2 regions of the Leucobacter chromiiresistens genome follow, and region 1 is predicted to be linked to the other one. Evidence: predicted binding sites of a transcription regulator. Region 1 holds the regulator's gene; the other holds the start of a gene.
The links. The regulator HrcA, encoded in region 1, represses chaperone genes, less so after heat shock. The targets are predictions, from matches to a motif close to TTNGCACTCGNNNNNNNCGAGTGCNAA.
Positions count from the first base shown of each region.

Region 1 (15,326 bases):
GACCGAGAAGGTCGTCGGGGCTTCGCCGACTGCGATCGATCCGCCGCCCTCGCGCACGATGCGGTCGACGAGCGCGAGGCCGACTCCCCGCCCCTCGCCCGCTCGGTGCGGGGCGACCCGCTTCGTCGAGACGCCCCAGTCGAACATCGACCTCCGGGCTTCGGCGCCGAATCCGTCGCCGGAATCCGACACTTCGATGAGCACCTCGCCCGGCGCTCCACCCGCCATGCGCAGATCGACCGCGCGGGGCGTGACGCTGCTCGCAGCCGCGGCGTCGATCGCGTTGTCCATGAGGTTGCCGACGACGGAGACGAGCTCCATCGTGCCGAGCGGAAGCTGCGGGAGCGCCGGGGCGATGTCGACGGCTACGGAGACGCCGCGCTCGGACGCCTGCGCGGTCTTCCCCACGATCACGGCGCGAACGACGGGATCGAGCTCCTCGGGAGCGTCGACCAGATCGGCGAGCGCCTGGCTTCGAGAGGCGGTGGCAGCGAGCATCTCGATTGCCTCGTCCGGCCTGCCGAGTTCGAGGAGGGCGATCGCCGCGTGCAGACGGTTCGCGTGCTCGTGGGTCTGCGCCCGCAGCGACTCGCTGAGCGTGCGCAACGAGTCGTGCGAGACCAGCGCCTCTCGCACGGCTTCGGCTGAGAGATCGCCGGTGATCCGCCGTGTGATCCTCCGCCCGGCGAGCGCGGCGACCGCTCCCACGGCCGCGAACGCGCCGCTCACCGCGAGTACGAGCGGGATCTCGCGCGAGATCTCCTGGGCGATCGAGCTGACGGTGATGCCGACGGAGACCCACCCGATGGTGCGACCGGAGGCATCCGCGACGGGAGCGATCGTGCGGATGGAGGGGCCGAGCGTACCGGTCCACCGCTCCGTGAAGGGCTCGGCTTCGTCGGGGATCGTACCGCGGTAGTGCCTCCCGATCTGCGTCGGGTCGGGGTGGGTGAGGCGCGTTCCGAAGGCATCCATCACGGTGATGTAGCTGACGCCGATATCCCGCCTGAGTCGGGAGACGCGCTCCTGCGCGTCCATCGCGGCGGCGGATCCGGGCGGCTCGGTCAACGCGCGGGCGGTATGCGGCGCCGAGGCCAGGGCGATGGCGAGAGCGCGCGTCGTGCGCTCGGAGTGCCGGTACTCTGCGCGCCGACTGTCCCACAGGAGGAGCGCGGTGACGATCACGCTGACGGCGAGCACCCCGCACATTAGCACCACGAATACCCGGGAGGTCGCGCTCCGTCGTCGCTGGTGACGCATGAGTCATATCATGCCATGTCGCCTCGCGCGGCGACGACCGATCCCCATCGTTCGAGGTCCGATAAGCCCGAAAAGCGCCCGGAGCGCGCGAGCGCCTTAACGTGATCAGCGCACCGCGGCCCTGCCTCGCAGCGCCCGCGCGACATCTCGACAACGGCGTTCTCAGGAGGAGCAGCATGGCGACGGCAACCACCCACGACACCGGATCGTCGACGCGGAAACGGCGCCGGACGACCTGGGACAAGCACACCTGGCTCTACGTCGCGGTCATCGCCGCCGTCGCGCTCGGCGCGATCATCGGGCTCGTGCTGCCCGACCTCGCCGTCCGGCTCGAACCGCTCGGCAAGGCGTTCGTCGCGCTCATCAAGATGATGATCGCGCCCATCATCTTCTGCACCATCGTGCTCGGGGTCGGCTCCATCGCGAAGGCCGCGACCGTCGGCAAGATCGGCGGGCTCGCCCTCGCGTACTTCATGCTCATGTCGACGTTCGCCCTCGCGATCGGACTCGTGGTGGGAAATCTGCTCCACCCGGGCACCGGGCTCGACATGCAGGGAGCGGAGTACGCGGTCGAGGGCGAGAGCAGCAGTACACAGGAGTTCGTGCTCGGCATCATCCCGACGACGTTCTTCTCGGCCCTCACCGGCGAGAGCGTGCTCCAGGTGCTCTTCATCGCGCTGCTCACCGGATTCGCGCTCCAGGGCCTCGGCGATCGCGCCGCCCCCGTCATGCACGCGGTGCGGCACCTGCAGACGCTCGTCTTCCGGGTGCTCGGCATGATCCTCTGGCTCGCCCCGATCGGGGCATTCGGGGCGATCGCCGCGGTCGTCGGCAAGACGGGAGCCTCAGCCATCTGGAGCCTCGGGGTGCTCATGGCGGGGTTCTACCTCACCTGCATCGTCTTCATCGTCGGCGTGCTCGGCACGCTGCTCTACGCGGTCACCCGCCTCAACATCTTCGCGCTCATGAAGTACCTCGGGCGCGAGTACCTGCTGATCGTCGGCACCTCCTCCTCCGAATCGGCACTGCCGCGGCTGATCGCCAAGATGGAGCACGCGGGCGTCTCGACACCCGTCGTCGGCATCACCGTACCCACGGGGTACTCGTTCAACCTCGACGGCACCGCCATCTACCTTACGATGGCCTCGCTCTTCATCGCCGCCGGCATGGGCGACCCGATGAGCATCGGCGAGCAGATCGGGCTGCTCGTCTTCATGATCATCGCCTCGAAGGGGGCCGCCGGAGTCACAGGCGCCGGGCTCGCGACTCTCGCCGGCGGACTGCAGGCCTACCGCCCGGAGCTCGTCGACGGGGTCGGCGTGATCGTGGGGATCGACCGCTTCATGTCGGAGGGGCGCGCGCTCACCAACTTCACCGGCAACGCGGTCGCGACGCTCCTGCTCGGTACATGGACGCGCCAGATCGACATCGCACGCGTGCGACGGGTGCTGCGCGGCGAGGTGCCGTTCGACGAATCGACCCTGAGCGGCGACGCTCACGGGAACGCGGCGAACGAGCTCACCACCGGGCGAACGCCGCATTGAGCACCGCGATCGCCGCGGGGCCCGCGGAGGAGGTGCGGAGCACCGTGTCCCCCAGCAGCAGCACCGCGGCCCCCGCCGCCTCCAACGCGTCGAGCTCCGCATCCGCGAACCCGCCCTCCGGCCCGACGACGAGCACCGCCTCCTGCAGCTCGTCAGTTGACGCGGCCGCGGTGCGCGCCCACTCCGACAGACGGGCGGCACCCCGCGGGTGCAGCACGATCACCGCGCGATCCTCGCACGCCGCGATGCCGCACAGCGCATCGAGCGTCGTGGGCTCCCGAATCTCGGGAACAGCGGCTCGGAGCGACTGCTTCGACGCCTCGCGGGCGATGCGCCGCCACTTCGCGAGACCCTTTGCGGTCTTCTCCTCGCCCCCGGCGCCATCCCAACGCGAGACCGAGCGGGCGGCCTGCCACGGCACGATCGCGTCGGCGCCGAACTCCGTGGCCTGCTCGACGGCGCGCTCGTCGCGATCCCCCTTCGCGAGGGCCTGCACGAGCACGACTCGGGGGCCGGGTGGTGCGGGCCGGGAGACCTCCCGATCGATGCGCACCGTGCAGCGATCCTTCTCGACCGCATCGACGACTCCCTCGCCGAGCGCTCCCGCCCCGTTGCCGATCAGGATGCGCTCCCCCACGCGCAGCCGACTCACGCGCACGGCGTGGCGGCCCTCCTCACCGCCGATCTCCACGAGCGACCCCGGAGCGAGGCCCGCGTCGTCGAGATCCTCGCGGTAGTAGAGGTTCGCCACCCTCAGCCCTGACGGAAGAAGCGATCGCGGATCTTGCCGAAGAACCCCTGATGGAACTCGCCGAGATGCGGGGCGTCGTCCTTCCGCAGCGAGGCGAGCTGCCGCACCAGATCCTTCTCGCGGTTCGACAGCTTCGTGGGCGTCGTGACCTGCACCGCGATCTTCAGATCGCCGCGCGTCGTGCTGCGCAGCCCCTGGATGCCGCGGCCGCGGATCGTGAGCATGTCGCCCGACTGCACACCGGGCTCGACCGCCACCTCGACCTCGCCGTCGAGACCGGCGAGCTTCGCCTGCGCCCCGAGGATCGCGTCGGTCATGGAGAGCTGCATCGTGCAGAGCAGATCGTTGCCGTCGCGGCTGAAGGTGTCGTGGTGCATCACCCGGAACTCGATGAACAGGTCGCCGTTCGGCCCGCCGCCCGGCCCGACCTCGCCGCCGCCGCGCATCTGCAGGCGCGTGCCCGTATCGATGCCCGAGGGCACCTCGATCGGGAAGGTGCGACGCTCGCGCACCCGGCCCTTGCCCGCGCACTCCACGCAGGGGTGCTCGATGATCGTGCCGTACCCCTGGCAGCTGCCGCACGGATGCATCGTGACGACGTTGCCGAACAGCGAGCGCACCTGACGCTGCACCTGCCCCTGGCCGCCGCACACGTCGCACGTGACCGGGTGCGTGCCCGGCTGCGTGCAGCTCCCCTGGCACACCTCGCACAGCACTGCAGTGTTCACCGATATCTCACGCTGCGTGCCGAAGATGACGTCCTCGAGCGAGACGTCGACGCGGATCATCGCGTCGTCCCCGCGCTCCGAGCGGGATCGCGGCCCGCGCTGGCCGGCGCCGCCGAAGCCCCCGCCGCCGAAGAACGTCTCGAAGATGTCGCCGAAGCCGGCGGCGCCGCCCTGCGAGCCGCCCATGTCGTACCGCTGGCGCTGCTCGGGATCGCTGAGCACGTCGTAGGCGTGCGTCACGTTCTTGAACTGATCAGCCGCCTCCTCGCTCGGATTCACATCCGGGTGCAGCTGCCGGGCGAGTCGCCGGTAGGCCTTCTTGATCTCTTCGGGGCTCGCTTCGCGGGAGACACCGAGAGTCTCGTAATGATCGGCCACGCTGTTCTGCTCCTCAGGGTCGGGGATGAAAATGATGGGCGGGGTGGGCGGACGCTACCGCTCCTCCCCCAGGAATCTATTGAGATAGCGTGCGACGGCACGCACCGTGGCGATGTTGCCCGCGTAGTCCATGCGCAGCGGGCCGAGCACGCCGAGCTTCGAGATCGCAACGCCGTCCTCGTACTTCGACGCGATGATCGAGGTCTCGGAGAGGCCGTACGCCTCGTTCTCGCGTCCGATCGACGCCGAGACCTCGCGGTCGTCGTGCGCCAGCTCGCCGAAGAGCCGGAGCAGCGTCACCTGCTCCTCGATCGCCTCGAGCACGACGGGGAGCGAACCGGCGAACTCGCCGCCCGGCCGCGACAGGTTCGCCGCACCCGCCACCGCGATCCGGTCGTTGCGGTTCGCCTGCAGCTGCCCGAGCACGACCGCGAGCACGCGCTTCACGAGTTCGGCCTCGTCGGGCTGCGACCACTGCAGCAGATCCTCGTCGAGCCGGGCCACCGCCCGCGCCGCAGACTCGACGTCGCTGCCGACCGCCGCCTCGGCGATCCGCTGGCGCAGCCCGTGCACCCACGCCTCCGTCACGCGCGACGCCGGCAGCAGGGCCACCTGCTGCTCGACTACGCCGCTTCCCAGAATGAGCACGCTGAGCACCCGATCCTCGCCGAGCGCCACGAGATCGATGTGGCGCACGACGGTGCGGCGCAGCGAGGGATACTGCGCGACCGCGACCTGATTGGTGAGCTGAGAGAGCAGGCGCACGGTGCGCGCCATCACGTCGTCGAGGTCGGAGGACTCGCCCAGGAACCGCTCGATGGCGGAGCGCTGCGCCGAGGTCAGCGGGCGGATGCGCGCGAGCGTGTCGACGTACAGGCGATAGCCCTTGTCGGTCGGCACCCGGCCCGACGAGGTGTGCGGCTGCGCGATCAGCTCGTCCTCCTCGAGCAGCGCCATGTCGTTGCGGATCGTCGCGGCGGAGACGCCGAAGCTGTGGCGCTCGACGATCGCCTTCGACCCGACGGGTTCGTTCGACGACACGTAATCGCCGACGATCGCGTGCAGCACCGCGAGGCTGCGCTCCGAAACCATCGCCCCTCCTGACCCTGGCACTCACTTGCTCCGAGTGCCAAGTCTAGCGCAGGGCGCGCGCTCTCCGGCGGTTCCCGCTCGCAGCGAACACGCCGCGGGCATCCCGTGCCCGCAGGGCGCGGACGCCCGCCCGCATCAGGCGCCGAGCAGCCGGTGCACGACGGTATCGGCGAGCAGGCGCCCCCGCAGGGTCGGCACGACGCGGCCCGCGATCGCCGCCCGCCCCTCGATGAGCCCGTCGGCGATCAACTGCGGGATCGCGCGGCGCTCACCGGCGCTCAGCACGTCGGCGGGCAGACCGTCGACGATCCTCGTCTCCAGCAGAATGCGCTCCTCGCGCCGCGACTCGTCGGTGAGCGACTCCCGCGAATGCGCCGGCGACACGCCCCGCTCGATGCGCTGCGCGTACGCGCCCGGATGCTTCACGTTCCACCAGCGCACGCCGCCCACGTGGCTGTGCGCACCGGGGCCCGCCGCCCACCAGTCCTCACCCGTCCAGTAGGCCAGGTTGTGCCGCGAACGCGTCTCCGGCGAGCGCGACCAGTTGCTGATCTCGTACCAGGAGAACCCCGCCTCCGCGAAGCGCGCATCGGCGAGCTCGTACATCTCCGCGTGCAGATCCTCGTCGGGCGCGGCGACCTCGCCGCGTCGGATCTGCGCGGCCAGCTTCGTGCCGCGCTCGATGATGAGCGCATACGCGGAGATGTGGTCGGGCTCGCACGCCAGGGCCGCGTCGATCGACCGCTCCCAGTCGCCCAGGCTCTCCCCCGGCGTTCCGTAGATGAGATCGACGCTCACCTGCAGGCCCGCATCGCGAGCCCACCGCGTGACCAGCGGCACGCGCTCGGGCGAGTGCGTGCGGTCGAGCGTCGCGAGCACGTGCGGCACCGCCGACTGCATGCCGAAGCTCACCCGGGTGAACCCCGCATCGGCCAGCGTCTGCAGGTACGCCGCGTCGACCGAGTCGGGGTTCGCCTCCGTCGTCACCTCGGCGCCGCCCGCGAGCCCCCACTCGTCGCGGATGCGGCCGAGCATGGCGGCGAGGTCGGAGGCCGGGAGCAGCGTCGGGGTGCCGCCGCCGAAGAAGACCGTCGAGGCAGGGCGCTCGGGGAGCCCCGCGTCGCGCAGCACCCGGCCGCCCAGCGCCAGCTCGCGCCCGACCTGCGCCGCGTAGTCGCCGCGCGAGGTGCCGCCGAGCTCGCTCGCGGTGTACGTGTTGAAATCGCAGTACCCGCAGCGCACGCGGCAGTAGGGCACGTGCACGTAGACGCCGAATCGGCGCCCCTCGGCCCCGATCTCCACCCCGCCCGGCAGCGAGCCGTCTTCGGGAGCGGGATCGCCGTCAGGCAGCGCGCTCGGCACGGAGCTCCCCCTCGGATGCAGCGCGGCGAGTCGCGAGTCGTCGCACGATCACGTGCGCTTGCTCGGCCGCCGCTGGTGGGTGGGGCCGGTCGCCGCGTCACCGGAATCGGCCTCTGGCTCGCCTGCGGGCGCCGCCTCGGGAGCCGGGGCCTCGTCGGGCGCTGGCTCGCGCTGCGGCGCCGGCGCTGCCGCGGGGTCCGGCTCCGGCTCGGCCGCGGGCTCGACCGCCACCGGTTGCTCGCCGGCGCTCGGCCCGAGGTCGGGGGCGGGCTGCGCACCCGGTGCGAGTGCCGCGATCCCGCGCTTCACCGCATCGAGTGCCGTGCGCACGTCGGCCCGGCCGCGCAGGCCGAGCAGACCGTTCTTCGGTGCCGCGACGAAGCCGCGCGCGACCGCCCAGACGGTGTCGTCGGCCCGGTGCTCGATGACGAAGAGCTGCTCCCCCACGGCGCCCGCCTCGTCACCGGTGCCCCAGGCGAAGCCCACGCGCCGCTCCTCGTCGACCGTGTAGACGACGAGCACGCTCCGGGGATCCTGGCCCTCCGCATGCAGCACCGCGGTGGTGCCGGCCACGATGTACGGCTCCCCGTCGGGCCCGAACTGCTCCTCGACGTCGCCCGCCGCCTCCGGCTTCCCGTCGCCGTCGAAGCTCGGGCCCACGTACTCGGATCCGGTGCCGCGCACGATGTCGGTGACGCGCACACCCGAACCGCGCTGCGCGCCCCAGGTCATGAGCAGGCTCGACGCGATCAGGAACCGGTCCTGGCCGCTGCCGAGACGCAGCTCCTCTTCATAGGGCGTCGTGCCCTCCGGCGGATACTTCACGACGTCGGGATCCTTCGAGGCGCCGACCGCGGCGTACGCGACCGGCATCTCGACGTGGCTGCTGCGCCGGGGCGGCTGATCCTGACTCATCGCTTGCCGCCCTCCTTGCCCTCCACATCACCCGAGAGTGCGGCGATGAACGCCTCCTGCGGCACTTCGACGCGGCCGACCATCTTCATGCGCTTCTTGCCCTCTTTCTGCTTCTCGAGCAGCTTGCGCTTGCGGCTGATGTCTCCGCCGTAGCACTTCGCCAGCACGTCCTTGCGGATCGCGCGGATGTTCTCGCGAGCGATCACGCGGGCGCCGATCGCCGCCTGGATGGGCACCTCGAACTGCTGGCGCGGGATGAGCTTGCGCAGGCGCTCCGTCATCATCGTGCCGTACGAGTAGGCGTTGTCGCGGTGCACGATCGCGCTGAACGCGTCGACCGCCTCGCCCTGCAGCAGGATGTCGACCTTCACGAGGTCCGCCTCCTGCTCGCCCATCGGCTCGTAGTCGAGGCTCGCGTAGCCCTGCGTGCGGCTCTTCAGGTGGTCGAAGAAGTCGAAGACGATCTCGCCGAGCGGAATGCTGTACCGCAGCTCGACGCGCTCGCCGAGGTACTCCATGCCCAGCAGCCTGCCGCGACGGCTCTGGCAGAGCTCCATGATCGCGCCGACGTAGTCCTTCGGCGCCAGAATCGCGGTCTTGACGACCGGCTCGCGCACCGAAGCGATCTTGCCGTCGGGGTACTCCGACGGGTTCGTGACCGTGATCTCGCGGCCGTCCTCGGCGGTGACCTGGTAGACGACGCTCGGCGCCGTGGCGATGAGGTCGAGGTCGAACTCGCGGCGCAGACGCTCCGAGATGATCTCGAGGTGCAGCAGCCCGAGGAACCCGCAGCGGAAGCCGAATCCGAGCGCGACCGAGGTCTCGGGCTCGTACTGCAGCGCCGCGTCCTCGAGCTTGAGCTTGTCGAGCGCCTCGCGCAGCACCGGGTAGTCGGAGCCGTCGAGCGGGTACAGGCCGGAGAACACCATCGGCTTCGGATCGGTGTAGCCCGGCAGCGCCTCCGTCGCCGGATTGCGCTTCGCGGTCACCGTGTCGCCGACCTTCGACAGGCGCACGTCCTTCACGCCCGTGATGAGGTAGCCCACCTCGCCCACGGCGAGCCCCTGCGTCGGCTGCGGCTCCGGCGCCGACACGCCGACCTCGAGCGCCTCGTGGTCGGATCCGGTCGACATCATCTGGATCTTCTCGCGCGGCGACAGCCTGCCGTCGATCATGCGTACGTACGTGACCACGCCGCGGTACGGGTCGTAGACCGAGTCGAAGATCATCGCCCGCGGCGGCGCGTCGGCGAGGCCGACCGGCGCCGGGATGCGCTCGACCACGCGATCGAGCAGCTCCTCGACCCCCGCGCCCGTCTTGCCCGACACCTTGAGGATGTCCTCGGGATCGCCGCCGATCAGGTCGGCGATCTCCCGCGAGACGCGCTCGGGATCGGCCGCGGGCAGGTCGATCTTGTTGAGCACGGGAATGATCTCGAGATCGTTCTCCATCGCGAGGTAGAGGTTCGCGAGCGTCTGGGCTTCGATGCCCTGCGCCGCGTCGACGAGCAGGATCGCTCCCTCGCACGCCGCGAGGGAGCGGGAGACCTCGTAGCTGAAGTCCACGTGGCCCGGGGTGTCGATCATGTTGAGGGCGAAGTCGCCACCAGCGACCTGCCAGTGCATGCGCACCGCCTGCGACTTGATCGTGATGCCGCGCTCGCGCTCGATGTCCATGCGGTCGAGGTACTGGGCGCGCATCTCGCGGTCGGGCACGGTGCCCGTCACCTGAAGCATGCGGTCGGCGAGGGTCGACTTGCCGTGGTCGATGTGCGCGATGATGCAGAAGTTGCGGATCTTCGCGGGGTCGGTCGACGCCGGGACTGGAGGGTTCAGGCTGCGTGGAGACATTGTCCGCAATTATCGCACGCCGCCGCGCCCCTGCGAGCAGCACGGCGACGCAAACCCGTTCCCGTGCGCCGGCGCTCCTGCGAGAATGAGCAGATGCCCCGCGTCGTCGCCCTGTATCGCCACCCCGTCAAGGGATTCACCCCCGAGCCCTGCGACCGGATCACGGTGCAGCGCGACGGCCGCATCGTCGGCGACCGCGTGCTCGCATTCCGGTTCGCCGATGCGGCGCTCCCCGAGCAGCGGGACGGCCTCGACTACTGGCCGAAGGCGCGCGGCCTCGCGCTGCAGGATTTCCCGGCGCTCGCCGCGCTGCGCCTCGCATACGACGCGGCCGAGCACCGCGTCACCATCTTCCGCGACGGCGCCGTCTGGGCGTCGGAAGCGCTCGACGACGCGGGCCGGAGGCACCTCGCCGACGCCGTCGCCGAGTTCGTGCTCGGCACCCCCGAGGGCAGGCGTCTGCAGCGCCCCGGGCGACTCCCCCTCGAACTCGTCGGGGACGGCGCGCACGCGCGCTTCCAGGATCGCGAACAGGGATACGTGTCGCTGCACGGCCGAGCGAGCGTACTCGCGCTCAGCGCAGTCATCGAGCGGCCGGCCGGCGACGAGCGGCCCGCCGGCGTCGATGCGGTCGCGTCCGACTCCACCCACGGCCTCGCCCCGGGGGCCCTGCTCGACGACCGTCGCTTCCGCTCGAACATCGTGATCGACGGCGTCGACGCCTGGGAGGAGCTCGACTGGAGCGGACGTGTGCGCATCGGCGAGCTCGAGTTCCGCGTCGCCGAGCCGATCGTGCGCTGCCTCGCGACGCATGCGAACCCCGAGACCGGCGAACGCGATGCCCGGGTGCTCACCACGCTCACCCAGCGCGTCGGACAGTCGGAGCCGACCCTCGGCACCCTGCTGCTGCCCGCCGCTCTGCCGGCGCCGGTGCGCGCGGGCACCGAGCAGGGAAGCGCGCCGTGGGGCGACATCGGCGTCGGCGACACGGTCGAGCTGCTGGACGCGGCGACGTGAGCGTCGCTCCCCCTCCCGCCGGCGCACACGCAAGGCGGGGGCACTGGGAACCGCACGTCGGTTCTGCTAGACTCGGGTCTTGGCTTGCGTGTGGTTTTTCACCACACCACCCGTAAGGTGCCCTCTCTCACCGTGCGGAAACAAACCGTCAACCGGATCTAAAGGACACATCTCAACGTGGCAAACATCAAGTCGCAGATCAAGCGCATCAAGACCAACCGCAAGGCGACTGAGCGCAACAAGGCGTACAAGAGCGAGCTCCGCACCGTGGTGCGCGCGGCACGCGAGGCGATCGCTTCGGGCGACAAGTCGGCTGCCGAGGCGAAGCTGAAGGTCGCCGGCCGCAAGCTCGACAAGGCCGCCTCGAAGGGCGTCATCCACAAGAACCAGGCTGCGAACCGCAAGTCGAAGCTCGCCGCACAGGCGGCAGCGCTCTAACTCGCGCTCGCGTACGAAAGAGGCCCCGCTTCGGCGGGGCCTCTTTCGTTTCCCCGGGGACGGCGTGCGCTCGCCCGGAGCCCTCGCTGCAGACCGCGGGTCGGGCGTCGCGCCCGATCGCCGGTGCCGCGACGGGTTAGGCGATCCGCCCGCGCTTGGCGACGAACAGCAGGTACTTCTCGAGCGCGTACTCGGGGTCGCGGCTGCCGCCCTTCAGCATCCACTCGGTGTCCGCTGCGAGGTCGATCGCGCGCGCGAGATCCTCCTCCCGCCACCCGCGCACCTCTCGCAGTGCCCGATCGACCTGCCAGGGGGCCATGCCGAGCTCCTTCGCGAGCTGACCGCCCGATCCGCCGGCGCCGTAGACGCGCGCCATCGCGCGCACCTTCATGTTGAGCGCCGCGAGCATCGGAATCGGGTCGGTGCCCGTCGCGAAGGCCTGGCGCAGCAGCACGAGCGCGTCGGCCGCGCGCCCCGCCGTCGCGGCGTCTGCAACCCGGAACGCGTTCGTCTCGACCCGACCCTCGGTCGCGCGCGACACCTGATCCTCGGAGATGCGGGTGCCGACATCGGAGACGAGCTGACCGATGGCCCCGGCGAGCTCGCCGATGCCGCCCGAGTAGGCCGCGGCGAGCTGGCGCGCGGCTCCGGGCGTCGCTTGAGCGCCCAGGCGTCGGAACTCGGCCTGCACGAACGCAAGTCGATCCTGGTCTTTCTTCACTTCGGCGCAGACGACCTCGATGCCGCCGCCGGCTCCGCCGCGGACGAGGTCGAGCAGTACCTTGCCGCGCTGCCCGCCGGCGTGTCGCAGCACGAGCGTCGTGCCGTCGGCGGGCTCGGCGACGTAGCGCTTCGTGTCTTCGAGGAACGCATCGGAGCACTTCTCGACCCCGTCGACGCGGATCAGCCGGGGCTCGGCGAACAGCGATGGGCTCGCGATGGTGAACAGCTCGCCCGCCGTGTATGCGGCGGCATCGACATCGTGGACCTCGAGGTCGGCATTCGTCTCGCTCAGCGCGGTGCGGATCGCCTGGCCCGCTCGGTCGGCGAGGAAGCTCTCGGGGCCCGAGACGAGCACGACCGGGGCGGGGCGGGCCTCGCTCCAATCGACCTGGGGAATCTTCGTCTTCGCAGACGCCGCGCGGGGAGCTGCCTTCCGTGCCTGTGCCACTCCCCCAGACTACCCGTCGTGCGTCGCGACACTCGACGCGCGCTGCGTGCGGGGTGCCGGGGGTTCGGGCGCGCCCGGCATGCGGCGCCCCATACCGCGCGCCATACCCGGTGCGTCGCGTTCGACCCACAGGTCGAGTGCGCCGGGAGCGCCGCCGACCGCGACCGACCCCATCAGGTCCGTGCGCAGCACCGTGGTCTGGAGGCGCGCGAGCTCATTCGTCACCATCGGCGCGGGGTGCCCGTACGAGTTCTCGGCACCGACCGAGATGAGCGCGACCTCGGCCGATGCGCGGGTGAACAGGAGCGGGTCGTGATCCGCGGACCCGTGGTGCGCGACCTTGAGCACGTCGACGTCGAGGTCTGCGCCGGAGCGCTGCAGCGCCCGCTGCTCGTCCTCGCCCGTGTCGGCGAGCATGAGCACCGAAGTCTCGCCGGCCTGCACGCGCAGCACGAGGCTCGCACTGTTGGTATCTGCAGGCACGGCGCCCGGCGCGGGGGCGAGTACTTCCCAGACGAGATCGCCGAGCGCTTCGCGCGTGCCCGACGCACCGATGCGAGTGGGCACGCCCGCTGCACTGAGTTGCTCGAGCACCGGTCGGGCGTCGCCGTCTTCGCGGTTGCTCGGGGCGACGATTGCGCGCTCCGCCCGGTCCACGACTGCTCCCAGTGCTCCCACGTGGTCCCGGTCGTCATGGGTGAGCACGAGAAGCGCGATGCGCTGCACGCCGAAACGCTCGAGGCACGACGTCAGCCGCTCGGGGTCATCTCCGGTGTCGACGAGCATGACCCGCTCGGGGGCGTTCGCATCGCGCAGCAGCAGCGCGTCGCCCTGGCCGACGTCGCACGCGACGACGTTCCAGTCGCGCGGGGCGGTGAGACGGATGGTGGTCGGCACGATCAGCGTCGGGCCGAGGAAGACCCCGACCGATCCGCACAGCAGCGCCGCCACCCACACCGTCACTGGTCGCGGACGGGGGCGCGTGCGACCCCACGGCACGCGCCCGCTCGTGATGGGGGGAATCGTGTCGTGCTCGCCTGCGACCCGCCCCCGGCAATCCACCTCGGCCCGATCACGCCCCTCGCCGAAGCGCCGGTCGAGCAGCCCCCACGCGATGAGCACCGCCCCCTCCACGAGAGCGAGCAGCAGCGCCCCGCCCCAGCCGCCGGGCCACTGCCAGCGCGCGCCGGGCAGGGATGACGTGACCTCTGCGGTGGCGGCGATCCACCCGGCGGGAAGACCGGACAGATGGACGAGCACCGTGCCTGCCGATGGAACGAGCTGGGCCGCGAGCATGGCGAGCAGCCCCAGCCCCGTGCCCCAGGGTGCGGCCGGCGCCGCGAGCACGTTCGCGATGAGCCCGGCGGCGGGAAACCCGGGCTGCACGAGCAGCAGCAGCGGCCCGCAGGCGCATTGCGCTGCGATGGCGACTGCGATCGGTGTTCTCAGCCAGGCAGGGCCCGGTGCGATCCGCCCCAGGGCCGCGGCGATGCCCGGGGTCCAGAGCAGTATGCCGGCGGTGGCGGCGACGGAGAGCGCGAAACCGGGTTGCAGCGCCTGCCACGGATCGCTCATGAGCAGCGCGAAGGTCGCGATGCCGAGGCCGGGAAGTGCGACTGCCCGCTTCCCTCCGAACGATGAGGCGAGCACGACCGCGGCCATTACGGCGGCGCGCTGCAGGCTCGGATCGGGGCCCACGACGATCACGAAGCCGGCCAGTCCGAGCGCAGCGGCACTCAGTCGGGCTCGACGAGGAATGCGCAGCCACCCGGCGAGCGTCGTGATCGCGGCGATCACGAGCGCGCAGTTCGCCCCGGAGACGGCGGTGAGGTGCGTGAGCGAGCTGACCTGCATCTGCTGTTCGAGGCGCTCCGGCAGCAGCGACGTGTCTCCCACGGCGAGGCCCGGCACGAGCTCTGCTCCCGGCACCGACTGCGCGGCCGCTCGCAGGTCGGCGCGCATGTGCGCAGCGACCCCCGTGAGCGCCGCCCGGAGCGTGCGCCACGGTCCCGGCGACTCCGGCTCCTCGCCCGCCGCGAATGCGGTGACCCGAACGCCGTACTGCGCCGACGACCCGTGATCGAGTTCGGCGAGCGCGCCTTCCACGCGGAGCGCGGTGCCGGGGCCCCATGTCTCAAGTGGGCCCGCTTGACGGCCGGGTGCTGATTCGTCGCCGGGCAGCGCGTCATCGTCGAACCAGAGCACGACGGGCAGGGAGCCGCGCGCCGAGCGCGCCGCGGCGGGCACCCACGCCGACGGTCCGCCATCGGAGCTCGCCGCTGCCGCTTTCGGGAAGCCGCGCAGCTCGACGTCGAGCGCAGTATGCTGCCCGCTCGATGCGACCTCCGCGAACCCGGCGTCGGCTCGCACCGCCTCGAGCCCGTCGATTCGAGCCCCGAGCAGTACGATCATCGCGCACGCGATCGCCGCGTACGGCAGCAGCACCGCGCCGCAGCGGGAGTGCCGTGCGACGACGGCGACGATTCCCAGGACGAAAGCCGTGATTCCGAGCCATCGCCCGGCTCCCGGGTGCACCACGGCGGCAGCGACGAGGCCCCAGGCGAGGAGCGCGGGTGCGAGCAGACGGCCGCTGCCGGGCGCAGATGTCGATGCGCGGGTCACGGAGTCACGAGTTCTCTGAGCCCGTCGAGCGTCTTGGCGCCGATACCGGGAACGTCGAGCAGCTGATCCACCGACGTGAAACCGCCGTTCGCGTCGCGCCAGTCGATGATCCGCTGCGCGAGCGCCGGCCCGATGCGCGGCAGCGTGTCGAGTTCGTCGACCGTCGCGGCGTTCAGTGCGACCTTGCCACCTGCACCT
Region 1 covers NZ_FNKB01000001.1:2,505,146-2,520,471, forward strand. Annotated here, with positions in the region: gene BLT44_RS11460 (ATP-binding protein) at 1-1,260, opposite strand, end outside; gene BLT44_RS11465 (C4-dicarboxylate transporter DctA) at 1,437-2,804, shown strand; gene BLT44_RS11470 (16S rRNA (uracil(1498)-N(3))-methyltransferase) at 2,779-3,555, opposite strand; gene dnaJ (molecular chaperone DnaJ) at 3,558-4,661, opposite strand; gene hrcA (heat-inducible transcriptional repressor HrcA) at 4,716-5,753, opposite strand; gene hemW (radical SAM family heme chaperone HemW) at 5,889-7,115, opposite strand; gene BLT44_RS11490 (DUF1990 domain-containing protein) at 7,164-8,030, opposite strand; gene lepA (translation elongation factor 4) at 8,027-9,880, opposite strand; gene BLT44_RS11500 (MOSC domain-containing protein) at 9,974-10,897, shown strand; gene rpsT (30S ribosomal protein S20) at 11,075-11,335, shown strand; gene holA (DNA polymerase III subunit delta) at 11,472-12,506, opposite strand; gene BLT44_RS11515 (ComEC/Rec2 family competence protein) at 12,516-15,128, opposite strand; gene BLT44_RS11520 (ComEA family DNA-binding protein) at 15,125-15,326, opposite strand, start outside.

Region 2 (15,326 bases), 2.4 Mb from region 1:
GTTCGCCGAGAACTGGAAGCCCTCGGCGGGCGCCGCGTCGACGCAGCGACTCAGCGCGACTCAGGGCTGGGTGCTGACGGAAGACACGCTGAACGCGATTCCGACCCAGTACCAGGGCGCCGTGCGCGGCCAGTGGGTCGAGCTGAACGCCGACGGCTCGTTCGAGTGGACGGCGACGCTGCAGGATCGCGACGCTGCGAAGCCCGCGCCGGTGGACGGCAGCTACGGCGTCTTCACCTACGCGGCAGGCGGCGTCACCAACGCGGCGCAGGAGCAGGAAGTGCGCCTGAACTACGGCGCTCCGATCGTCAAGACCTCGACGACGCTCCAGGCCGACGTCGAGAGCGTGCGCGCAGGCGCCGAGGTCACCCTCACCGCCGACGTCACCCCCGCTGACCAGGCGGGCACCGTGCAGTTCTCGAACGGCTCCGCCGCGCTCGGCGAGCCCGTCGAGGTCGTCGACGGCGTCGCGACGCTGACCACGACCGAACTGCCGCTCGGCGCCAACAAGATCACCGCCGAATTCGCGCCCGCGAACGCCGCGGACGTCATCGGCTCGAAGTCGGACGCCGTGACGGTGACCGTCGCCGCGCAGCCCGCGATCACGATCGACGGCGAGAAGCCCGCCGCAGTGGCGGTGCGCCAGGGCGAGCCGATCGAGTTCGCCGGCGGCCCGTTCACGGCTGGCAGCGAGTTCGAGGTGTGGATCGATGCGGCCGGCGCGATGCAGCCGGTCTCGCTCTCGAGCGTCGCCGCCGAGGCCGCTGAGGATGCCGTGCCGCTGAAGGTCGGCGATGTGACGGTCGACGGATCGGGCATGGCCGCGATCACGTGGAACGTGCCCGCCGACTTCGCGCCGGGCGAGTACGTCGTGTCCTTCCGCGGCACGAACGTCGACGAGTACCTCGACGCGGACTTCACGGTTTCGCAGTACGTGCTCTCGACCACCACGCTGACCTCTTCGGCCGGTGTCGGCGGAAGCCCGAACGGCGTCGAGTTCGTCGCGACCATCGCGCCGGAGACGGCGACCGGTGAGGTGACGTTCACCAACAACGGCGTCGCCTTCGCGACGGTGCCGGTGGCGAACGGCACGGCGAGCGCGACGGCGGATCTCGCGGTCGGCTCGAACGAGATCGTGGCGACCTTCGCGTCGAGCGACGCCACCGTCTCCGACTCGGTGTCGGACGCCCTGGTCATCACGGTCACGGGCAGCGGCTCGGGTGCGGGCGGCGCTGCCGACGGCGGCGCTGACGGATCGGGCTCGGCGGGTGCCGGTGCGAACGGCGGTGGCACCGGTGCGGGCACCGGCACCATCGATGCCGTGGTCACGAAGCCGGCGGCCGGAGCGAAGGGTCTCGCCTCGACGGGCGGCGCCGACTTCGCCGGGCTCCTCGCCGGCGGTGCGCTCGCGCTCCTGCTCGGCGCCGGCTTGATGGTCGCGCGTCGTCGCATCACGGCGAACTAAACGCGAACGCCTCGAACGGCCCCTCCTCGCGCCGCGCGGAGGGGCCGTTCGTCGTGGCGGTGCGGCCGAGTGCAGCGACTCGCGTCGCGGGGCTCGCCTGTAGCGCGCGACCCTCATCTCTCCGGCCCGCACCGGGCGAGATGCCCCCGGGACTTGCATCATCAGATGATCAAGACCACACTAGAAGATGAAGAACTTAGGCAACCCTCACCATCGGCAGATCTGCGCCGGGTGACGCGGTTCCAGTATCCGATCGACGTCGTCTCACTGAAGGATTTCTCGTGTCTGCTCGCGCGCGCATTGCCAGGACCGGTTCGCTCGGACTCATCGGGATGCTCGTGCTCGGCGCCGTCTTCGGCGGTGCGTCGGCGGCTCAGGCTGCGGACGGCGCGACGATCGGATCGATCGGCGCGATCGAGTCGGTGCAGGGCGGGGCCGAAGGTACTGCGGCGGATGCCGCAACCCCCGGCGTCGCCGCGGGGGAGGGCGCGTCCACGACCGCGAGCCCGAGCGCCCCAGCGGCGGTGCCGGCTCCCGCGACGGAGGCGGCTCCCGAGGCGGCGCCCGCGGACGAGACCGGAGCGGCAGCACCGGCGATCGCGCCGGAGCCGCAGGTCGCCGACGCGTCGCCGAGCGCCGAGGCGGCAGCCGACCAGGAGCCCGCCGCGATCGCCGACGCGATGCTCAGCTGGGGCGTGAAGTCGTCCTTCCGCAGCTACATCACGAGCCCCATCGCGAAGGGTGCGATCACGCTCCTCGGCGCGGTCACCGGAAGCGGGCCGTACACCTGGTCGAATGGTGCGGGATCCGGCACGGCGCAGCCCGATGGGACGGGCCTCGAGATCGCGTTCGGCGAGAACGACGGCGTGCACTTCCAGGGGCACGCGGAGGGCGAGGACTACATCCTCGACCTCGCGTTCACGCAGCCGCAGATCACGGTCACCTCTGCGACGACGGCCGAGCTCACCCTCGACGTCGACGGCCGCAAGTTCGTCGACACGACGACGGTGGGCGAGACCTACTCGCTCGACGATGTGCACTTCGCCGACCTGGTGCTGCCGAGCCCGAAGATCGACGGCACGCGGTACACCTGGGAAGGGTCCTCCGCAACGATGACGGCGGACGGGCTGCAAGCCTTCGGCGGGTTCTACGACGAGTCCACCGCAGCACTCGATCCCATCACGTTCTCGGCGCAGGTGATCGCGCAGCCGGGCGAGCCGGAGGTGCCGGCCCCGGCGAACACGACGACCGCACTGACGGCGAAGGCCACCTCTCCCAATGTGGGAGCGAACGTCGAGCTGTCGGCGAGGGTCGCACCCGCGGGCGCCTCCGGTTCGGTGCAGTTCACGCAGAACGGCAAGAACCTCGGCGAGGCAGTGCCCGTTGCGAATGGATCTGCCGCAACGACGGCTCGGCCGACGGAGCCCGGCGCGTACACCTACGGTGCGGTGTTCACGCCGAGCGACCCGAAGGCGTTCCGCGGCTCGCAGGCGACTCCGCAGCAGGTCGACCTCGCCGACCCGAAAGACGCGGGCACGCTCCAATGGGGCGTGAAGAAGTCGTTCCGCGAGTACGTGCTCGGGCCGATCGCGAAGGGCAAGATCGTAGCTGAGGACGGCGCGAAGCAGGCGGCGAACAACGGCGTCTTCACCTTCCCGCAGTCGTCGACGACGCACTGGAACGGCACCTCGGGCACCGTGCAGTACGCGGGCAAGGTCAAGTTCTCCGGGCATCACGGCCAGATGGACGTCGACCTGCTCAATCCGGCCATCGTCGTGCAGAACGCGAAGAGCGCGGAGGTGCGCATTCCGCTCAACGGCAAGACCGTGACGCTCGCGCAGATCGACCTGACCCAGGCGAAGCGCGAGACGCTGCGGGGCGGGGCCGTGAAGTTCACACGGGCCACCACGAAGCTCGCGAAGGCCGGCGCGGAGCAGTTCTTCGTGAACGGCACCGGCACCGGGCCGGTCGGCACCTTCTACGAGGTGGGCACGGCCCTCGACGACATCACCTTCGTCATCGGCTCCGACAGCGGCGTGAAGCCCGCGGCGCCCACCGACCCGGCGTCGAAGCCGAAGCCGACGACTGCGCCCGAGAAGCCCGCGGCTCCGGCGTCGACGCAGGGCGCTGCGGCCGGATCCCTCGTCTGGAGCGTGTCGAACGCCTTCGCGGCGTACACCACCTGCACGAACAAGGAGGCGTTCGGCTACCAGCACTGCGCGAAGGGCAGCGTCGAGACGAACGGCGTGGGCGCCGGATACCTGTTCCCGCAGGCCGTGAGCTCGAGCTGGGATCGCGCGAGCCAGACCGGCACGGTCGCCTACAGCGGCTCCGTCGCCTTCACGGGCTACGGCATGACGATGTACAACGTCGCGAACCCGTCGATCACGGTGACGGGCCCGACGAGCGCCACGCTCAGCACGGGCAACTCGACGTCGTTCGGTTCGGGCACCTACCAGCTGGACCTCGCGAGTGGCAGCAAGTCGGTCGGCGCGAACGGCGAGGTCACGTGGAGCAACGTGCCCGTGCTCGGCTCGTTGAGCAGCGGCGGCGCGGGCGGCAGCGGCAGCCAGTCGATCGGGCTCGACCCGCTCACCTTCACCGTGGGCGCGGAGTCGCGGGTGAGCTACGGCGCCACCGCCGCCGGGAACGACAAGAAGCAGTACACCGCCGCCGCGACGCCGCCCGCCACGACCGGCGTGACGGTGCTCACCGATGCCGACAAGATCAAGCCGGGCGGCCGCATCGAGATCGAGGCCTCCGGGTTCGACCCCGACGACGAGGGCGTGCTGATCGTGCTGTACTCCGATCCGATCGTGCTCGACGACGAGGCGACCGCCGACGAGAACGGGGTCGTGCGCTGGTCGGGCACGCTGCCCGATGACGTCAGCGGCGAGCACACGATCACCATTCAGGGCAGCTCGAACGCGGGCGCCGTGATCGACATCGTCGAGCCGAAGGCGAAGAAGTCGGCGAAGTCGGCCGATGTCGAGACGCGCACCCTCGCCGACGGCGTCGCGCAGGATCGCGTCACCGCTGCGGGGCTCGCCCCTGCGGCGGGCATGGCGCTCTGGGAGTGGTGGGCGAGCGCTGCAGGGCTCGTCGCCATCGCCGCCTGCATGACGCTGCTCACCATCCGCCAGCGACGCTCCGCGGGGTGACGCGGCCCCGAAACCGCTCCGCCGATCCGCCATCCCAATTCCACGCACGCCCACCAGGAGGCCCCCACGTGAACCCCCGACTCCGCCGCCCCGGCTCCCTCATCGCGGGCGCCGCGATCCTCGGCGGCCTGCTGCTCGCCCCCACCGCGGCGCAGGCCCACCCGCTGCGCGCCGAGGTCGAGGCGGGCGCCTGCGAGGTCACCGGCGGCGACCTGTCGTGGGGTGTGAAGGAGAGCTTCCGCGCGTACATCAGCGGCAGCATCGCGAAGGGCTCGTGGGAGACGGCGGACGGCGCGTCGTACGAGACACCTGAGTTCTCCTGGAGCGGCGCGACCGGCAGCATCGACCCCGAGTCGGGGGTCGGCAGCGTCTCGTTCACGGGCAGCGTGCACTTCACCGGTCACGACGGGGTGCTCGATCTGACGCTCGCGAACCCCACGATCGAGTTCGAGGGCGGCGGCAAGGCGGCGCTGCTGCTCGACGCGCGGAGCACCGACATGGAGGGCGCGGTCGCGGTCGACGCGACCCAGGAGTGGGTCGGCGATGTCGTGGCGCCGGATCAGCTCCCCATCGCCGACGACGCGCTCATCGCTGACGATCTGCCGTCCACCCTCACGAACTCGGGAGCGAAGGCCTTCGCCGGGTTCTACGAGGCGGGCGAGGATCTCGATCCGATCTCGCTCGATCTTCAGTTCGCGAGCTGCGCCGACTCCGGCGCCGCCGCGGCCGAGCCCGCCCCCGAGGAGGGCGACGACGCCCCGGTCGCCCCCGCGCCCGAGTCGTCCGACACGGCCGCGACCGCGGCGGCGCCCGCGTCGATCCCGTGGCTGCCGATCATCATCGGCGGGATCGCGATCCTCGTGATCGGGGTCACGGGCGGCATGCTGCTCGCCGGGCGCACGCGCAAGCCGCGCAGCGGGCCCGCCCCGGCCGCCGAGTCGGCGCAGGACCCGGCCCAGGATCCGGCGCCGGAGACCGACCCGCGCGCGAACGACCGCCTCTTCGGGGAGGACCGGTGATGCGGCGCAGGATCGCGGCCGGCCTCGCGACGCTCCTCGCGGGATCGCTGCTGCTCGTCGGCTGCGCCGCGCCGTCATCCTCCGGCGACGCAGACGCAGACGGCGCAGCCTCGGCCCCGGCCTCGACCGAGCCGCTCGCAGACCTCGACACCCTCGACGATCCGAAGGCCTACGAGGGGCCGTCGACGGCGGTGCTGCAGCACACAGAGATCGAGCCCGTCGCGGAGAACCCCGCGCAGACGCTCCCCGCGACCGTCCCCTCGTACGCCGTCGACGGCTCGAGCACCGATGTGACGATCGAGCGCACCGACAAGGTCGTCGCGGCCGACCTCGGCGGCAACATCTCCGTGACGGTCGCCGGGCTCGGCTTCGCCGACAGCCTCGTGGGCGTCGACCAGTCGACCACCCTCGAGAGCCTCGCAGACCTGCCCCGCGTCACGAGCGGCGGCCACACGGTGAACGCCGAGGCGATCATCGACCTGCACCCCGACGTCGTCATCACCGACGGATCGGTCGGCCCGCGAGACGTCGTCGAGCAGCTGCAGGACGTCGGCATCACCGTCGTCTTCGTGCAGAACGACCCGTCGTTCGCCGGCGCCGAGGCGCTCGCGCGGCAGATCGCCGCGATCTACGGCAGCCCCGAGGCGGGCGAGCAGCTCGCCGAGCGCATCGCGGGCGAGGTCGAGGCGAAGATCGCGGAGATCGCCGCCATCGCGCCGCAGGCGGAGGATGAGAAGCTGCGCATCGCCTTCGTCTACCTGCGCGGTTCGGCCGGCGTGTACTACCTCTTCGGGAAGGAATCGGGCGCCGATCAGCTCATCGAGGCCGTCGGCGGCATCGACGTCGCCACGGAGATGGGCTGGGACGGGATGAAGCCGATGACCGACGAGGCCCTCGTGAAGGCGAACCCCGACCTGATCCTCGTCATGTCGCACGGCATCGAGTCGGTCGGCGGCGTCGACGGGCTGCTCGAGGAGAAGCCCGCGATCGCGGTCACCACCGCGGGCGAGCACCGCCGCTTCGTCGACATGGAGGACGGCACGGTGCTCTCGTTCGGCCCCCGATCCGCCGAGATCCTCGACGCGCTCGCGCGAGCCGTCTACGCGCCCGAGAGCCGCTAGCGGGCACCGCCCGAGCCGGGCGACGCCGGTAGACTGGGGGTTCGCGCCCGCCCGGATCCGGTCGCGAACGGCACCCCTCAGCCAGAGAGAGCACCACGTGACGCACCTCGTATCGAGCACCGCCGGTCGCCGCAGCGCGAGCCGCGGCGCCATCGTCATCACCGCAGCGGTGATCCTCATGGTCGTCGGCATCCTCCTCTCCGCCGGACTCGGCCAGCTCTCCATCGGACCAGCCGAAGTGGTGGGATCGGTGCTGCGGAGGATGGGCATCGACAACGCGTGGGCGCCCGCCGATGAGCTTATGGACCGCACGCTCTGGCAGATCCGATTCCCGCGCGTCGTCATGTCGCTGCTCGTCGGCGCCGCCCTCGCCGTCGCCGGTGCCGTGATGCAGGCGATCTTCGGCAACCCGCTCGCCGAACCCGGCGTCGTCGGCGTCTCCTCGGGAGCCGCGCTCGGCGCCTCGGCGTCCATCACGCTCGGCATCACCGCATTCGGCGGCTGGACCGTCGCGATCTTCGCGTTCCTCGGGGGCCTCGCGGCGACGTTCGTCGTGTACCTCACCGCGCGCGCCCAGGGCAGAACCGAGATCGTCACGCTGCTGCTCACCGGCGTCGCCATCAACGCGTTCGCGGGGGCGGGTCTCGCGCTCTTCACGTTCATCGGCGACACCGCCAGCCGCGAGCAGATCGTGTTCTGGCAGCTGGGATCGCTCAACGGCTCGCGCTGGAACGAGGCCGGCATCGTGGCGATCGTCTCCGCGGCGGCCGCCGTCGTCGCGATCCTGTTCGCCCAGCAGTACGACCTGCTCTCCCTCGGCGACCGCACCGCGTCGCACCTCGGCGTGCGCGTCGAGCGGCTGCGCATCGTGTCGATCGTGGTCGTCGCCCTGCTCACCGGCGTCGGCGTCGCGTTCGTCGGGGTGATCTCGTTCGTCGGCCTCGTCGTGCCGCACCTCATGCGCATGATCCTCGGGCCCGCCCACCGGCTCCTGCTGATCTGCTCGCTGCTCGGAGGCGCCGTGCTGCTGATCTACGCGGATCTGCTCGCCCGCACGCTCGTCGACGGGGCGGATCTGCCGATCGGCATGCTCACCTCGCTCGTCGGCGGCCCCTTCTTCTTCTGGCTGATCAGACGCAACCGACGCCGATCGGGGGGCTGGGCATGAGCGCCGCGAACGAACCGGCGACGGAGCGCGGCGCCGTCGCCCAGCGGGTCGCCGGCGTTGGCTTCCACGTCGGCTCGGTGCCGATCCTCGCGGAAGTGACGATGGACGTGCGCTACGGCGAGGTGCTCGCGCTCGTGGGGCCGAACGGCGCGGGCAAGTCGACGCTCCTCAGTGTGCTCTCCGGCGACGTCGAGCCGACCAGCGGCACCGTCGAACTCGCCGGGCGCGACCTCGCCGAGTGGCGCGCCCGCGACCTGGCCCGCGCGCGGGCCGTGCTGCTGCAGGCCAACCAGGTCGCGTTCTCGTTCACCGCGCAGCAGGTCATCGACATGGGGCGCGCCCCGTGGATCGGCACCCCCGAAGCGGACGACGACGAGCGGGCCATCCGCGAGGCCACCGCCGCCGCCGACGTCGGCCACCTCACCCAGCGCGGCTTCCCCCACCTCTCGGGCGGCGAGAAGGCGCGCGTGTCGCTCGCGCGGGTGCTCGCCCAGGAGACCCGGGTGGTGCTGCTCGACGAACCGACGGCCGCGCTCGATCTCAAGCACCAGGAGGCGGTGCTGCAGATCGCCCGCGGGCTGGCCGAGCAGGGGCGCGCGGTGATCATCGTGCTGCACGACCTGTCGCTCGCCGGCGCGTACGCCGACGAGATCGCGATCCTCGCACACGGTGCGCTCGTCGCCCGCGGAGCGCCGGGGGAGGTGCTCACCGAGAGCCGCATCGCCGAGGTCTACGGGGCGGCGGTGCGCGTGCTGCCCGACCCCGATACGGGGCGGCCGATCGTGATCCCGAGACGCGCACTCTGACGCTGTCACCCTTCTGGCAGGCGGGCCGCTGTAGGGTGTCAGTATCTCGCAGTGCGCGAGTTCGGCTCGATACCAGCGACATCTGAAGGGGCACCGCGTGACGCGACCGACTGACGACGAGGTCAAGCACTCCGCTGCCCGGCAGTCGTACCCGGAGGATCGCTTCGATCGCCTGCAGCAGTCCGGCCGCGTCGGCGCCCACCGCGTCACCGCGCGCCCCCGCTACATCTGGCAGTACCTCATCGCCGGCCTCCTCGGGTTCGCGGTGCTCACGACCATCGGCATCCTCGTGGTGCAGAACACCGGCGGATCGGGCAAGCTGCCGCTCACGTCGTCGGGCACCTCCTCGGGATCGGCGCAGCCGAGCGTGACAGCCGAGCTCGACCCCGAGGCGACCATCGCGATCCTCAACGGAACGCCCACCGAGAACCTCGCCGCCGCGCTCGACCAGATCGTGACCAGCGAGGAGTGGGGCAAGATCCAGTTCTCGGGAAGCGCGGCGACCACCGACGTCGACATCTCGGCGGTCTTCTACTCGAACCCCGACGACGAGGCGGCGGCGGCCGGCCTCGCCGAGAAGCTCGGCGGCGTGTCGACCTACACCTCCGACGAGTACGCGGAGTACGACGTGCGTCTCGTCGTGCTGCTCGGGGCGGACTACTCGGGCCCGGGGCTCGAGGAGGCGGCGCAGATGACCGAGGGCAGCGCCGACAATGCGACCGACGCCGACGCCGACGCCGACGCGGAGGCCGACGGCGAGGAGGCCCCGGCGCGGGAGACGAACCCCGACACGGGTCTCGAGATCAACCCGGAGACCGGCCTCGACATCGATCCCGCGACCGGCTGGGACATCGATCCCGCAACCGGATTCCCCATCGACCCCGCAACCGGCGCTCCGACCGACCCCGCGGTGGGCGGCTCCGTCTCCGGGTGACGGGGCGCGCACGAACCCGTCACCGCCCGTTCCCCGCGTGTTCGCTGCGCGCGAGCAGACACGCTTGCACTCGACGTGGCAGAGTGCCAAAATGAGACTTAGCAGTCGATCCGACTGAGTGCTAACCATCCGTGCGGGGGCGTCACGCGTCGGCACGGTGCTCACCACATCGAACACCTCCGGAGGGGCGAAATACATGGCAAAGATCATTGCGTTTGACGAGGAAGCGCGTCGCGGGCTCGAGCGGGGCCTGAACACGCTCGCCGACGCCGTCAAGGTGACGCTCGGGCCGCGCGGCCGCAACGTCGTGCTGGAGAAGAAGTGGGGCGCCCCCACCATCACCAACGACGGCGTCTCCATCGCCAAGGAGATCGAACTCGACGATCCGTACGAGAAGATCGGCGCCGAGCTCGTCAAGGAGGTCGCGAAGAAGACCGACGACGTCGCAGGCGACGGCACCACCACCGCCACCGTGCTCGCCCAGGCGCTCGTGCGCGAGGGCCTCCGCAACGTGTCGGCCGGCAGCGACCCCATCGCGATCAAGAAGGGCATCGAGAAGGCCGTCGCAGCTGTCTCGGCGAAGCTTCTCGACAACGCCCAGGAGATCGAGACCACCGACCAGATCGCCGCGACCGCGTCCATCTCGGCGGCCGACGAGCAGATCGGTCAGCTGATCGCCGAGGCCATCGACAAGGTCGGCAAGGAGGGCGTCGTCACCGTCGAGGAGTCGAACACCTTCGGCACCGAGCTCGAGCTGACCGAGGGCATGCGCTTCGACAAGGGCTACCTGTCGGCGTACTTCGTCACCGACACCGATCGCCAGGAGGCGGTCTTCGAGGATCCCTACATCCTCATCGTCAACAGCAAGGTCTCGAACATCAAGGACCTGCTCCCCGTCGTCGATCCGGTGATCCAGTCGGGCAAGCAGCTCCTCATCCTCGCGGAGGACGTCGAGGGCGAAGCGCTCGCTACCCTCGTGCTCAACAAGATCCGCGGCATCTTCAAGTCGGCAGCCGTCAAGGCTCCGGGCTTCGGCGATCGCCGCAAGGCCATGCTGCAGGACATCGCGATCCTCACCGGCGGCCAGGTCATCTCCGAGGAGGTCGGCCTCAAGCTCGAGAACGCGACGCTCGACATGCTCGGCACGGCGCGCAAGGTCATCATCACCAAGGATGAGACGACCATCGTGCAGGGCGGCGGCGACGACGAGGCCATCCAGGGCCGCGTCACGCAGATCCGCCGCGAGATCGAGAACACCGACAGCGACTACGATCGCGAGAAGCTGCAGGAGCGCCTCGCGAAGCTCGCCGGCGGCGTCGCCGTCATCAAGGCCGGCGCTGCGACCGAGGTCGAGCTGAAGGAGCGCAAGCACCGCATCGAAGACGCCGTGCGCAACGCGAAGGCCGCCGTCGACGAGGGCGTGCTGCCCGGTGGCGGCGTCGCCCTCATCCAGGCCGGCAAGGACGTCTTCGACGCGCTCGAGCTCTCGGGCGACGAGGCCGTCGGCGCGAAGATCGTGCAGACCGCGATCGAGGCTCCGCTGCGCCAGATCGCGCTCAACGCGGGCCTCGAGCCCGGCGTCGTCGCGGACCGCGTCGCGAACCTCCCGATCGGCCACGGTCTGAACGCCGCGACCGGCGAGTACGGCGACCTCGTCGCGCAGGGCATCCTCGACCCGGCGAAGGTCACCCGCTCGGCGCTGCAGAACGCCGCGTCGATCGCAGGTCTCTTCCTCACCACCGAGGCCGTCGTCGCCGACAAGCCGGAGCCGGCTTCCGCCGCTCCCGCCGGCGACCCGACCGGTGGCATGGACTTCTAAGTCCCGCTGCTTGCAGGGGTCGCGCCTTCGGGCGCGGCCCCTGTTCGCGTTTTCGGGCGCCTGTTGCCGCGCGGGTGCTCTGCGGGGGGTCTGCTCAGCGGGCGGCGCTCGCGTGCGCTTCATGCAGGAGATCCGGCTGCCAGCGGATGCATTTCCTCCTCAGGCCCTGCATCGGGCCGGATCCACTGCATGAGCGCGAAGAGGTGCGGCCGCGATGCGAGGATCGCGGTGCGTGGGGAGGATCGGTGGGCAGTGGTGCCGCAAGATCCGCTCACAGACCTCGACCGCCGGTCGGTCCGTTGCGTTGTTCACAGATGGGCTTCTCGCAGGGGAGATCGCTGCTCTCAGCGACCACGATGGAGCTATGAGCATGCGAGCAGAACTTCATCGGGCGGGCGGTCTGCTGCGATCGACCGATCTCATGCAGCGCGGGTATTCTGCGCACGCCATCGCCTCCGCCTGCGCAGCGGGAGCGGTCATGCGGCCGGCGCGCGGCTGGATCGCGCTGCCGGATGCGGATCGGGAGCTCGTGCTCGCCGCGCAGCGCGGCATGGTGGTGACGTGTGTGACGCTCGCGCGCAGACGTGACCTGTGGGTGCGTCGTTCCGGCGGGCTCCACCTCGCGACGCGGTCGCCGAAGCAGCACGCGCCCCGCGGGCCGCATCGGGTGCACTGGGGCGGGGCCGTCGTCCGACGCGAGCCGTTCGCGATCATCGACTCGATCGAGAACGCGCTCAATTACGTCGCCACCTGTCAGCCGCCGGATGAGGCTCTCGCGATCTGGGAGTCCGCACTGCACAGCGGGCTCGTCTCCCGCCCTGCGCTCGCCCGGCTCCCCTTCCGGGGAGCCGCACGGCGACTCCTGGAGCGATGCAGTCCGCACTCCGGGTCAGGAGTGGAGACGTATGTGCTGCAGCGACTGCGGCGGCTGCGCCTGCACGACGTTCCACAGGCGATCGTCAGGGGGCGCCCAGTCGACTTCCTCATCGAACGATGCGTGATTCTGGAAGTCGACGGCGCGACGCACACCGGGCGACAACGCGATCGCGACAATCTCAACGACGCGATCGAAGCCCTCGACGGGTACTTCTGCATTCGAGTCTCGTATCGACAGGTCTTCGAGGACTGGCCGGAGGTGCAGCGGCTCGTGATGATGGCCGTCGCGCAGGCGCAGCTCGCGGGAGGCCCGGGCGGCCGCGCATGACGGCCGTGCAGTGGATCCTGCGTCGAGCGGGTGCATTGCGGGCACGAAGCTCCGCTCGCGACAGGATCCACTGCCGGAGCGCGGCCCCAGCGCGCGGCAGCGGCTCAGGGGAGGCGGGGGACCGGGACCGTGTCGTCCGAGGCCTCCGCACTCGGCAGGTCCACGCGGAACGTGGCGCCCCCGCCCGGCGTCTCGTGCACGCTCACCGACCCGCCGTGCGCGTCGACGATCGACTTGACGATCGCGAGGCCGAGCCCCGAGCCGCCGGTCTCGCGGTTGCGGGAGGTGTCCGCGCGCCAGAAGCGGCCGAAGATCTTGTCGCGGATCTGCTCGGGCACGCCCTCCCCGTGGTCGACGATCTCGAAGCGCGCGAACGGCTTCGCGCCGGGCTCGGGGGTCGGGTGCGACACGACGAGCTCGATCGGCCCGCCATCAGGGGTGTGCCGCATGGCGTTGCCCAGCAGGTTCGTCATGAGCTGCCGCACCTTGTGCTCGTCGCCGATCACCGTCGGCTCCGCCGGATCGGTGACGACGGTCACCTCACGATCCGGGGCCTGCGCCCGCGCATCGAGCGCGGCGTCGGTGGCGAGCTGATTCAGGGGGAGTGCGGCGAGCGCCAGCGGGCGGCGCTCGTCGAGACGTGCGAGCGCGAGCAGATCCTCGACGAGCGAGGTCATGCGGATCGCCTCCTTCTCGATGCGCTCCATCGCCTGGGCGACGTTCTCCTCCTCCTGCAGCGCCCCCATGCGGTACAGCTCCGCGTAGCCGCGCACCGACACCAGGGGAGTGCGCAGCTCGTGGCTGGCGTCGCCGATGAAGCGCCGCATCCGCTCGATCGTGCGCGATTGGTCCTCGAGCGAGCCATCGAGCCGATCGAGCATGATGTTGAGCGACTGGCCGAGGTGCCCGACCTCGGTATGCGGGCTCGAGATCATGATGCGCTTCGAGTAGTCGCCGCGCGCGATCTCGAGCGCGGTGCGCTCGACCTCCGCCAGCGGCAGGAACGTGGCCGTGACGAGCAGGCGGGTGAGCGCGGCCCCGAGCAGGATCACCGCGATGCCGAACCCGGTGAAGATGATGATGTACTGCGCGACCGTCTGCGTCACCGGAGCGGTCGAGGAGGCGATGAGCAGCGTGCCGGCCGCCTGCCCCTCCTGATAGATCGGCTTGACGATCGCGTTCCACTTCACGCCATCAGCGGAACGCAGCCCGATGAGCGCCGACTGGTACTCCGACATCACCGAGTCGAGGGTGATGCCCGTCACTGCGGGCAGCGTCTTCCGATCCTGATCTCGCGTGTTGTCGCGGATCACATTGCCATCGGCGTCGAGCAGCGCCACGTAGTACCCGCTCGGCGCCTGCGTGATGTCTTCAGGGGTGAGCCCGTTGAAGTTGGCGTAGGGGCGCAGCGCCGGGGTCGGGTTCTCGCGCAGCCGCTCGAGCGCCTGAGTCTGATTCGACGTCAGCATCGGCTGCAGCACCGCGAGCGTGCCGACGCCCGCCACGATGAGCCCGAGGAAGAGGATGAAGACCGTGACGCCCGTGATCTTCGCCCGCAGCGAGACGTCGGCCCAACGCTCCGACCAGTTGGGCCGAGCCACGCTACTTGACTTCGGTCTTCAGCATGTAGCCGAAGCCGCGCTTCGTCTGGATCAGCGACTCCTCGGTCAGCGGATCGAGCTTGCGCCGCAGGTACGAGATGTACGACTCCACGATGCCGGCGTCGCCGTTGAAGTCGTACTCCCAGACGTGATCGAGGATCTGGGCCTTCGAGAGCACCCGGTTCGCGTTCTGCATGAGATAGCGCAGCAGCTTGAACTCCGTGGGGGAGAGCTCGACCGAGGCCCCCTGCACGGTCACCTCGTGCGTGTCCTGATCCATCGTGATCGGGCCGACGCTGAGCACCGAGTCCTCGTCCTCCTGGATGGTGCGCCGCAGCACCGCCTTGATGCGGGCGATGATCTCGTCGAGGCTGAACGGCTTCGTCACGTAGTCGTCGCCGCCGACGGTGAGGCCCTCGACCTTGTCCTCCGTGTCGTCCTTCGCCGTGAGGAAGATGATCGGGGCCGTGTACCCGGCTGAGCGCAGCCGCTTCGTGACGCTGAAACCGTTCATGTCGGGCAGCATGACGTCGAGCACGATGAGATCGGGCTCCTCCTCGAGCACCGCCGAGATGGTCTGCGCGCCGTTGCCGACCGCGCGAACGCCGAACCCGGCGAAGCGCAGACTCGTGCTGAGCAGCTCGCGGATGCTGGGCTCGTCATCGACGATGAGAATCCTGGGTCCTTTTGGCTGAGTGTTCATGATCCCAGTCTCTGATTGTTTGCTATGAAGTGGCTGGAAATGGAGCCGCCACCCAGCGAGACCTGCCGACGGCGCGACAGGCACCGCCGCGCACCGCCGAGCCCGGCGCGCACCGCCGAGCTCAGGCACCCCCGGCGAGCTCGCGCGTCCACGGCGGATTCGCGCCGGCCCGAGAAGCCGTGACGGCGGCGGCCCGCACCGCGAAGCGCAGCGCGCCCTCGACGTGCGCCGCATCGAGCGGGCGCCCGTCGAGCAGGGCGTCGCCGAGCGGCCCGTCGAGCACCGCGGCGAGCAGCGCCGCCATGAACGAGTCCCCGGCGCCGAC
Region 2 covers NZ_FNKB01000001.1:80,116-95,441, reverse strand. Annotated here, with positions in the region: gene BLT44_RS00535 (HtaA domain-containing protein) at 1-1,465, shown strand, start outside; gene BLT44_RS00530 (HtaA domain-containing protein) at 1,747-4,626, shown strand; gene BLT44_RS00525 (HtaA domain-containing protein) at 4,695-5,645, shown strand; gene BLT44_RS00520 (heme/hemin ABC transporter substrate-binding protein) at 5,645-6,766, shown strand; gene BLT44_RS00515 (FecCD family ABC transporter permease) at 6,864-7,934, shown strand; gene BLT44_RS00510 (heme ABC transporter ATP-binding protein) at 7,931-8,740, shown strand; gene BLT44_RS00505 (LytR C-terminal domain-containing protein) at 8,838-9,674, shown strand; gene groL (chaperonin GroEL) at 9,871-11,493, shown strand; gene BLT44_RS15805 (DUF559 domain-containing protein) at 11,858-12,697, shown strand; gene BLT44_RS00490 (sensor histidine kinase) at 12,802-14,298, opposite strand; gene BLT44_RS00485 (response regulator transcription factor) at 14,300-15,001, opposite strand; gene BLT44_RS00480 (carbohydrate kinase family protein) at 15,123-15,326, opposite strand, start outside.
Region 2: the regulator HrcA is predicted to act here: its motif matches at 9,773-9,799, upstream of groL (chaperonin GroEL).